Regions from separate parts of the Variovorax sp. GW822-FHT04A09 genome, predicted to be linked through region 3. Evidence: predicted binding sites of a transcription regulator. Region 3 holds the regulator's gene; each other region holds the start of a gene.
What was found. The regulator sigma-54, encoded in region 3, starts transcription at its own class of promoters, with help from an activator protein. The targets are predictions, from matches to a motif close to TGGCANGNAANCTGCTTT.
Positions count from the first base shown of each region.

Region 1: a site for sigma-54 is predicted at 1,826-1,843, ahead of AC1RLW_RS15950 (CmpA/NrtA family ABC transporter substrate-binding protein). Genes of this name have one in related genera too.
Region 2: a site for sigma-54 is predicted at 2,187-2,204, ahead of nirB (nitrite reductase large subunit NirB). Genes of this name have one in related genera too.

Region 1 covers NZ_JBXAMV010000002.1:1,062,610-1,065,866, forward strand. The annotation lists gene ntrB (nitrate ABC transporter permease) at 1-397, opposite strand, end outside; gene AC1RLW_RS15950 (CmpA/NrtA family ABC transporter substrate-binding protein) at 411-1,658, opposite strand; gene AC1RLW_RS15955 (nitrate- and nitrite sensing domain-containing protein) at 1,977-3,242, opposite strand.
Region 2 covers NZ_JBXAMV010000006.1:63,611-66,867, forward strand. The annotation lists gene nirB (nitrite reductase large subunit NirB) at 1-1,977, opposite strand, end outside; gene AC1RLW_RS25965 (YbaK/EbsC family protein) at 2,427-2,915, shown strand; gene AC1RLW_RS25970 (DUF1289 domain-containing protein) at 2,912-3,181, shown strand; gene AC1RLW_RS25975 (2-hydroxychromene-2-carboxylate isomerase) at 3,178-3,257, shown strand, end outside.
Region 3 covers NZ_JBXAMV010000005.1:111,340-114,596, forward strand. The annotation lists gene AC1RLW_RS23925 (phospholipase D family protein) at 1-1,226, opposite strand, end outside; gene rpoN (RNA polymerase factor sigma-54) at 1,237-2,826, opposite strand; gene lptB (LPS export ABC transporter ATP-binding protein) at 2,844-3,257, opposite strand, start outside.

The DNA of each region.
Region 1 (3,257 bases), on a different contig from region 3:
GAATGCCGACCGCCGCCGCCAGGCCGAAGCCCAGCGCCACGCGCTGCAGCGACGACAGCACGTTCCAGCCCACGCCCTGGTCGTTCGGGCCCTTGCTGTAGAACGGATCGCTGAACACTGTGAGCGCCTGCTGCCAGGTGGCCAGCGGCGAGGGAAAGCCGGTGGTGCTCTTCATGGCCACGATCTCCCACACCAGCACCAGCAGGCCGAAGCCCAGGAACGGCGGGAGCACGCGCATCCAGAAGGCGCGCAGGTCCAGGGGCGTGCGGGTGCGGGGCACGGGTGCCGCCGCCGCAACGGCCGCAGCGGGGGCGGGTGCCAGGGGCCTGGACACCACGGGCGCGGCGACCTGCGAGGTCACGGCGTCGAGCGGGGAATGGAAGACAGCGCTGACCATGGTGCGTTTCTCCTCAGACATGGAGCTTGAAAGACTCGGCGTACTTCTTCGGGTCCTTGCCGTCCCAGACGGTGCCGTCGAAGAGCTTGCTGGTGCGCAGCACGTCCTTGGGCACGGGCGTCTGCGTGGCGGCGGCGGCCTGCTTGTAGATGTCGATGCGGTTGATCTCGGTGGCCACCTTCAGGTAGTCGGGGTGCTCCTTCAGCAGGCCCCAGCGCTTGTGCTGCGTGAGGAACCACATGCCGTCCGAGAGGTACGGGAAGTTCACGGCGCCGCCGTTGTAGAACTTCATGTGGTTGGGGTCGTCCCAGCTCTTGCCCAGGCCGTTGGTGTAGCGGCCCAGGATGCGCTGGTTGATCGCGTCCACGCTGGTGTTGACGTAGCTCTTGTCAGCAATGGTTTCGGCCATCTTGTTCTTGTTCTGCAGGCCGGTGTCGATCCACTTGCCGGCCTCGAGGATCGCGGCCGTGACGGCGCGCGCGGTGTTCGGGTACTTCTTCGTGAACTCCGCGGTGCAGCCCAGCACCTTCTCGGGGTGGTCCTTCCAGATGTCCTGGGTGGTGATGCCGGTGAAGCCGATGCCGTCCATGATCGCGCGCTGGCCCCAGGGCTCGCCCACGCAGTAGCCGTCCATGTTGCCCACGCGCATGTTGGCCACCATCTGCGGGGGCGGCACGGTGATGTTCTTCACGTCCTTGAACGGGTCGATGCCGGCCGAGGCGAGCCAGTAGTAGAGCCACATGGCGTGCGTGCCGGTGGGGAAGGTGTGGGCGAAGGTGTATTCGCCCTTTTCCTTGGCGATGAGCTTGGCGAGCGAGGCGGCATCGACCGCGCCCTTGTCGGCCAGCTTCTTCGACAGCGTGATGGCCTGGCCGTTGTTGTTCAGGGTCATGAGCACGGCCATGTCCTTCTTCGGGCCGCTCACGCCCAGGTGCATGCCGTACACCAGGCCGTAGAGCACGTGCGCCATGTCGAGGTCGCCGTTCACGAGCTTGTCGCGCACGCCGGCCCAGCTGGCTTCCTTGCTGGGCACGATCTTCACGCCGTACTTCTTGTCGATGCCCAGCACCGAGGCCATCACCACGCTGGCGCAGTCGGTCAGCGGGATGAAGCCGATCTTCACTTCTTCCTTCTCGGGCTTGTCCGAGCCCTGGGCCCAGACGGCGGCGCGCAGCGCGGGGTCGATGCCCACGGCGCCGAGGGCGGCGGCCTGCAGCACGCGGCGCCGGCTCAGTTTGGTTTTCAGCAGCAGATCGGACATGGGCGAGGCTCCAGAAGTGAAAGACAAAAACGAAAAGGCGTCCGCACCGCGCAGGGGCTGCTCGTGAACGAGCCCTTGCGGGATGGGGACGCCTTTGTCCGGTTCGGTGGGCCGCACCCGCCGTTGGGTGCAACCTGCCTGAAGACCTTGCGGTCTGTGACAAGCTCCATGCAAGCGGTGTGCCAGCCCGAAGCCGCCAGTGGGAGCTATGGAAAAGATAGCTGACAGGGCGCGCCGGCGCAGGGGAAAGTTCCTGCTGGTTCGCTAACCCGGGCGACGCACAGTTGTTGTGCGCTGCACCAATCCAAGCGGCCCGGGTCAGCGCCGCGGTGCAGGCTCGAGCGGCAGGTAGTCGGCCATGGCCAGCATCGACTCGGCCACGTCGACGAGGCGGCGCTTCTGGTTCATGGCGGTCTGGCGCAGCATCTTGTGCGCCTCGGCCTCGCTCAGGCGCCGGTGCGCCATCAGCAGGCCCTTGGCGCGCTCGACGATCTTGCGTTCGTTGAGCGAGGCGCGCACGGTGTCGAGTTCGTCGCTCATGGCCTGCAGGCGCTGCGACTGCTCCTGGACCATGTCGAGCACCGAGCGTTCGAGGTGGCGCCCGAGCTGCGCCGGCGTGGCGTCCTGCGCCTGCTGGGCATCGTCGAAGAACAGCGCGCCGCCGGCCTGCGGGGCCAGCGTGCCGAGCAGTTGCCGGTACGCGGCCAGCTCGCTGCGGGCCTGGGCGGTCTTGTGGTCGCACAGCGCGCGCAGGTCGGCCGAGAGGCGGTTCTCGACCGTCTGCATGGCGTCGATGCGCCGGGTGCAGCAGTCGAACCAGGCTTGGCTCAGCAGCGCGTCGGCCGGCACCGAGGTGGCGCCCTTGCGGCGCAGGCGCTCGAGTTCGGCCAGCACGGCGTCCGACTGGCTGTCGTGCCACAGCGTGCGCACCGCGTCGCCCGAGAAATCGATGAACACCTGGAAGCAGCGCTCCTGCGACTCGATGAGGTGGCGCCACTGCTGGCGCTGCGCGTCGTCGCCCCGGCCCAGCGCGAGCGCGGCGGCGCCGAAGGCACGTTCCTGGCCGGCGAACTCCTTGCCCTGCATGAAGTTGAACATCGCCACCAGCAGGCGCGAGATCTCGGGGTCGGTGGCGCCATCGGCCGCCTCGAACACCACCGCCAGCAGGCCGGCCACCAGCTTGGCGAAGGCGGCCACGGCCTGGGCGGGCTGGAGTTCGAGCGCGTCGATGCGCCGGCGCAGCGCGGGCAGGGCGTCCAGGCCGGGCAGCACCCAGGCGATGCGGCTGAACAGGCGCGCGCCGTGGCCGGCGCCCACCGCGCGGTGGTGCTCGGCCTCGAGCCGGTCGAAGCCGGCGCGCACCTGCTGCTCGAGCGCCAGGCATTCGGCGATCTGCGGGCCGCGCTGTTCGGCAAAGCGCCCGCCGTGCGAGGCCAGGAACACGTTCGACATGCCGCGCTCGCGCTGCAGCGCATGCACGAGCCGACCGATGGCGCCGACCAGCTCGCTGGTGCGCGCGAGCTGGTCCAGCGCGTCGATCTCGCATCGGCGCGCGGCAATCAGGAAGCTCAGGCCGGAAGTCATTCGTGGGGGCGCAGA
Region 2 (3,257 bases), on a different contig from region 3:
GTTCTCCAGTTCCACGGCCAGGCCGACGCTGTCGTCCACGCCGTAGCGGCACCAGGTGGAGCCCACGCAGCTCTTCACCGTGCGCAGCGACTTGCCGTAGGCATGGCCCGACTCGAAGCCGGCGGCGATGAGTTCTTCCCAGATGGCCGGCAGCTGCTCGACGCGCGCGCCGAACATGTCCACGCGCGCCCCGCCGGTGATCTTGGTGTACAGGCCGTACTTCTTCGCAACCTGGCCCACGGCGATCAGCCCCTCGGGCGTGACCTCGCCGCCGGGCATGCGCGGCACCACGGAGTAGGTGCCGTCCTTCTGGATGTTGCCCAGGAAGTAGTCGTTGCTGTCCTGCAGGCCGGCCAGGTCTTTCTTGAGCACGAACTCGTTCCAGCACGAGGCGAAGATGCTCGCGGCGGTCGGTTTGCAGATGTCGCAGCCCAGGCCCTTGCCGTGCTTGGCGAGCAGGTCGGCGAAGCTGCGGATCTCGCCCACGCGGATGAGGTGGTACAGCTCCTGGCGCGAGTAGGGGAAGTGCTCGCACAGGTGGTTGTTCACGGCCATGCCGCGCTTGGCCATTTCCATCTTCATGACCTGCGTGACCAGCGGCACGCAGCCGCCGCAGGTGGCGCCGGCCTGGGTGCAGGCCTTCATCTCGGCGGGCGTGCACACGCCCTGGCCCACGGCCTCGCAGATCTGGCCCTTGGTGACGCTGTTGCAGGAGCAGATCTGCGCGCTGTCGGGCAGGGCCTCGACGCCCAGGCCCGGCTTGGCCTTGCCGTCGCTCGACGGCAGGATCAAGAACTCGGGCTCGTCGGGCAGTGCGATGCCGTTGAGCGCCAGCTGCAGCAGCGTGCCGTACTCGCTGGCGTCGCCGACCAGCACCGCGCCCAAGAGCTGCTTGCCGTCTTCGCTGACGACGATCTTCTTGTAGACCTGCTTGCGCTCGTCGATGTACTGGTAGGCGCGCGACTTCGGCGTCTTGCCGTGCGCGTCGCCGATGCTGGCGACGTCGACGCCCATCAGCTTGAGCTTGGTGCTCAGGTCGGCGCCGGTGAAGGCGGCGTCGTCCTGGCCGGCGATGTGGCGGGCGGCCACGCGCGCCATGTCGTAGCCCGGTGCGACGAGGCCGAAGGTCTGTTCGTTCCACGCCGCGCATTCGCCGATGGCGTAGACGTTGCGATCGCTGGTGCGGCAGTGGCTGTCGATCGCCACGCCGCCGCGCGGGCCCACGGCCAGCAGGCTCTGGCGTGCGAGTTCGTCGCGCGGGCGGATGCCGGCGGAGAACACGATCATGTCGGTCTCCAGGTGCGTGCCGTCGGCGAACACCATGCGGTGCCGCGCGCTCGCGCCGTCGGTAATTTCTACCGTGTTGCGGCCGGTGTGCACGTGCAGGCCCAGCGCCTCGATGCTGCCGCGCAATGCACGGCCGCCGCCTTCGTCGACCTGCACCGCCATCAGGCGCGGTGCGAACTCGACCACGTGCGTTTCCAGGCCCATGTCGCGCAGCGCCTTGGCGCATTCCAGGCCCAGCAGGCCGCCGCCCACCACCACGCCGCTGCGCGATTTGGCGCCGCAGGCCTTCATGGCGTCGAGGTCCTCGATGGTGCGGTAGACAAAACAGTTCGGTCGGTCGCGGCCCGGCACGGCCGGCACGAAGGGGTTGGAGCCGGTGGCCAGCACCAGCTTGTCGTAGGCGATCACCTCGCCGTCGGCCGTGGTGACGGTGTTGTTGCGCCGCTCGACGGCCACGGCCCGCGCGGCCAGGCGCAGCGTGAAGCCGCTGCGCTCGAAGAAGCCGGGCTCGACCAGCGACAGGTCGTCGGCCGTCTTGCCGGAGAAGTATTCGGACAGGTGCACCCGGTCGTAGGCCGGGCGTGGCTCTTCGCACAGCACGGTGACCTGTGCGTCGGGAATGCCGAGCGTGTGGAGTTGCTCGAGGAACTTGTGGCCGACCATGCCGTGGCCGATGACTGCGATCTTCATTGGGGGTCCTGCACGCAACCGGCCCTGGAAGGCGCCCCCGCAGCCGCTGTCGAACAGACAGCGTCGTTGGGGCCCCCGCGACGGAACGGATGCGAAATGGGTTGGAGCAGACGAACCGGCGGCGGGCGGCCATCGGTGCGCTTGAACCCCGCCGTCGTTAGCGGAGGCATTGCGAACCCGCCGCAGAGGCCGGTGGGTCGCCACCGTGTTCAGCAATAAGCGTGCCGCGCTCAAAAGCCCGTGTGGCGGGCCTTGTCGGCCGATGGCGCACCGAAATCGGACCGGGGCCGGCACGCCGCGCACGGGCGTCGTGCGCCGGCGCTCTCCGCATTGGTGCGCCGGGGTGCAGGGGCGCAAGGGGGCGGCGGCGCCGGTGCGCGGGGCTTTTCCGTATGCTCGGGGCCTTGCAACGCAGGGCGAACGCCCCCACGAACCTCGAAGAACTTGCCATGTGCGGCTCCGAACTCCATTCCCTCCCTGAAGGTGTCCAGCGCGTCTCCCGCGTGCTGCAGGACGCCGGCCATCCCCATGCGCCCCGCATGCTCGACGACGCCTGCCGCACCGCGCAGCAGGCCGCCGACGCGCTCGGCATCTCGGTCGGTCAGATCGCCAAGAGCATCATCTTCCGGCGCAAGAGCGACGAGGCGGCGGTGCTGGTCATCACCTCGGGCGACAAGCGCGTCGACGAGAAGAAAGTCGACGCCATCGTCGGCAAGACCGGCCGCGCCGACGCCGACTTCGTGAAGGCGCGCACCGGCTTCACCATCGGCGGCGTGTCGCCGGTGGGCCATGTGACCAAGCCCGTGGTGCTCATCGACCGCGAGCTGTTCCGCTTCGAGGAGATCTGGGCCGCCGCGGGCCATCCGCACGCGGTGTTCCAGCTGCACCCGACCGATTTAGAGAAGCTCACCGGCGCGCCGGTGGCCGACGTGGTGTGAACTTCGACGAAGCGCATGCGCTTGCCGAGCGCGCAGGCACCGTGCAGCGCATGGACGGCGAGGTGCCCTCGCCGTGCTCGTCGGTGTGTCGCATGGACCGCCTGAGCGGCTTCTGCGAAGGGTGCCTGCGCACCATTCCCGAGATCGCCGGCTGGAGCAAGATGGAAGACGACAGCCGCCGCCAGGTGTGGCGCGCGATCGAACTGCGGGCCCAGGCCGGCATCTGGCGCGTGCCCGAACCCACCACAGGAGACCACGACGCATGAAGCACATCGACTTCTATCTCGATTTCATCTCGCCCTACGCGCACCTGGCGTTCGAGCACCTGCCCGAGGCGCTCGA
Region 3 (3,257 bases):
GTGCGCGCGGAACTCAGCTCGTGCAGCTCGGCGCCCAGCGCCAGCATGTCGGCGCGGTAGCGGCGGTAGGCGGTGTGCACGAGCGGTTCGTCGGTGGCGGCGAGCGAGTTGGTGACCACGCTGATCTTCACGTTGCGTCCGCGGATCTCACGCATCACCTCCAGCCCCGACGCGCCCGGGATCAGGTAGGGCGAGACCAGCGTCACCTCGCTGCGCGCGCGGCGCATCTGCTCGACCACGTTGTAGCGCACGCTGTCCACGTCGAGCAGCGGCACGCCGCCATACGACGCGGTCTTGCCGATCACGCGGTCGGGTGAATCGGCATAAGCCTCGGCGGTGGTCCAGATCAGGCCGAGCTTGCCGGCGTCGAGGTCGTCGGCCACGGGGCTGTAGCCGAGCAGGTCGTTGGGCGCAGGCCTGGGCGGCGGCGGCGTGGTGTCGGGGCCGGTGGCGGCGTCGAAGCGGCGCTGCAGCTCTTCGCGCGGCAGGTCGGTGTGCACGACCGCGCCGATCGGGCGCACGTGCGGGCTGTTCCAGTACTGGTCGAACAGCACGCCCAGGCGCGGAATCAACGCGCCCGTGACGAAGGTGTCGAGGTCGATGAAGTTCGGGCCGGTGGTGCGGCGGAAGTACTGGTTGCCGATGTTGCGCCCGCCCGCCACCGCCATCGCGCCGTCGGCGATGAAGAGCTTGTTGTGCATGCGGCGGTTGACGCGGCTGAAGTCGAACAGCGACGCGGTGAAGCGCTTGAGCAGGCTGCCGCGCCCGGCCGGGAACGGGTTGAACAGGCGCAGCTCCACGTTCGGCGTGGCGGCCAGCCCGAGCAACAGCTCGTCTTCGCCGGACGTGTACAGGTCGTCCATCAACAGGCGCACGCGCACGCCGCGCTGGGCCGCATCGCGCAGGGTGCGCAGCAGGTAGCGGCCGGTCTCGTCGTTCTCGATCTGGTAGTACTGCACGTCGAGCGTGCGCTGCGCGCGGCGCGCCAGCTGCAGCCGCGTGTCGAAGGCGAAGTCGCCGCCGGGCATCAGGCGAAAGCCGCTGAGGTCGGGGTCGGGCTGCGAGGCCAACGCGATCTTGCCGAGCGCGGTGTCGGCCGAGACGGCGATGGCCTTGGTGGGCGGGCGCGGTGCGTCGTCGGGCAAGGTGGCACAGCCGGCGAACAGCGATGCAGCCACGAGGGCGAAGACCCAATGCCCCCAGCGCGACAGCAGGCGACGGGTCATCGTGGGCTTTCTACAGGGCTTTGCGCAGGTTGGCCGGTGCGATGCGCAAGGCTTCGCGGTACTTGGCGACGGTGCGGCGCGCGCACTCGATGCCCTGCTCCTTCAGCATCTCGGAGATCTGGCTGTCGGACAGCGGCTTCTTGATGCTCTCGGAACTCACGAACTGCTTGATCAGCGCGCGCACCGCGGTGCTCGACGCATTGCCACCGGTCTCGGTGCCCAGCGCCGAGCCGAAGAAGTACTTCAGCTCGACCGTGCCGAAGGGCGTGGCCATGTACTTGGCGGTGGTCACGCGCGAGATGGTCGACTCGTGCAGGCCGAGCTCGTCGGCGATCTCGCGCAGCACCAGCGGGCGCATGGCCAGCTCGCCGTGCACGAAGTAGCTCTTCTGGCGCTCGACGATGGCGTTGCTCACGCGCAGGATGGTGTCGAAGCGCTGCTGGATGTTCTTGATGAACCAGCGCGCCTCCTGCAGCCGCTGCGACAGCGCCTGGCTGCCCTCGCCCTTGTGCGACTTGAGCGCGCCGGCGTAGATGTCGTGCACGCGCAGGCGCGGCATGACTTCGGGGTTGAGCATGACGCGGAACTTCACGTTGGTGCCGCGCCCGGTCTTGGTGACGATCACATCGGGAATGACGATGTTGCGTTCGACGTCGACAAAGCGGCGGCCCGGCTTGGGCTCCAGGCGCGCAATGATCTGCAGCGCCGAGCGCACCAACTCTTCGTTGGTGCGCGTGAGCGTGGCCAGGCGCTTGAAGTCACGCCGCGCGAGCAGCTCCATCGGCTGCTTGCAGATCGCGATGGCGGTCTTGCGGATGAGCGCTTCGGCCTCGGTCTCGTCTTCGCTGGCGAGCGCCTTCAGCTGGATGCTCAGGCATTCGCCGAGGTCGCGCGCGCCGACGCCGGCCGGCTCCAGGCTCTGCAGCAGGCCCAGCGCCACCTGGAAGTGGTGCACGAGGTCGTCGAACTGGTCGTTGTCGTCGCCCGCCAGGCCCGAGGCCAGCGCGGGCAGCGAGTCTTCGAGGTAACCGTCGTCGTTGAGCGATTCGATCAAAAAGCGCAGCGCGGCGCAGTCGTTTTCATTGAGGCGCAGGCTCAGCGCCTGGCGATGCAGGAAGGACTGCAGCGACTCCTGGCTGCGCGCGAGTTCGGTGGCGTCGGCACGCTCGTCGTCGCCCAGGTTGTTCTGGCGTGCGGGCGCATCGCTGCCCCACTCGCTGTCGTCGGGCGCCATGTCGACGGTGCCGTCGCCTTCCCAGTCGGGCTCGCGCTCGGCGATCTCGGCGGCGGGGCCGTCGGTGTCGGGGGTCGAGGTGGTGGTGTCGCTGGACGTGGAGGACGTGCTGGCGGCGGACGGCGTGAACTCGGCCTCGCCCTCGCCCGCGTCGTCGCGCGGCACCGGCGCGTCGGCCGTGTCCAGCCCGAACTCCTCGCGCGCCGCTTCTTCCGCGGTGCGCTCGAGGAACGGGTTCTCGTCCAGCATCTGCTCCACCTCCTGGCTCAGTTCGAGCGTGGAGAGCTGGAGCAGGCGAATGGACTGCTGCAGCTGTGGCGTCAAGGCCAGATGCTGCGAGACGCGAAGGGACAGCCCTTGCTTCATGGAGACCCGACCCTCCCTTACATGCGGAAGTGCTCGCCCAGGTACACCCTGCGTACCTCGGCGTTGTCGACGATCTCCGAGGGTGTGCCTTGTGCCAGCACGTGCCCGTCGCTGATGATGAACGCGTGATCGCAGATGCCCAGCGTCTCACGCACGTTGTGGTCGGTGATGAGCACGCCGATGCCGCGCTCTTTCAGGAAACTGATGATCCGCTGGATCTCGATCACCGCGATCGGGTCGATGCCGGCGAAGGGCTCGTCCAGCAGAATGAAGCGCGGCTGCGTGGCCAGCGCGCGTGCAATTTCAACGCGGCGGCGCTCGCCGCCCGACAGCGCAAGCGCGGGCGAATCGCGCAGGTGGTCCACGCGCAGGTCGGCCAGCAGGTCGGCCAGGCGCTCTTCGGTGTGCTGCTTGGTCAGCGGCATCATGCG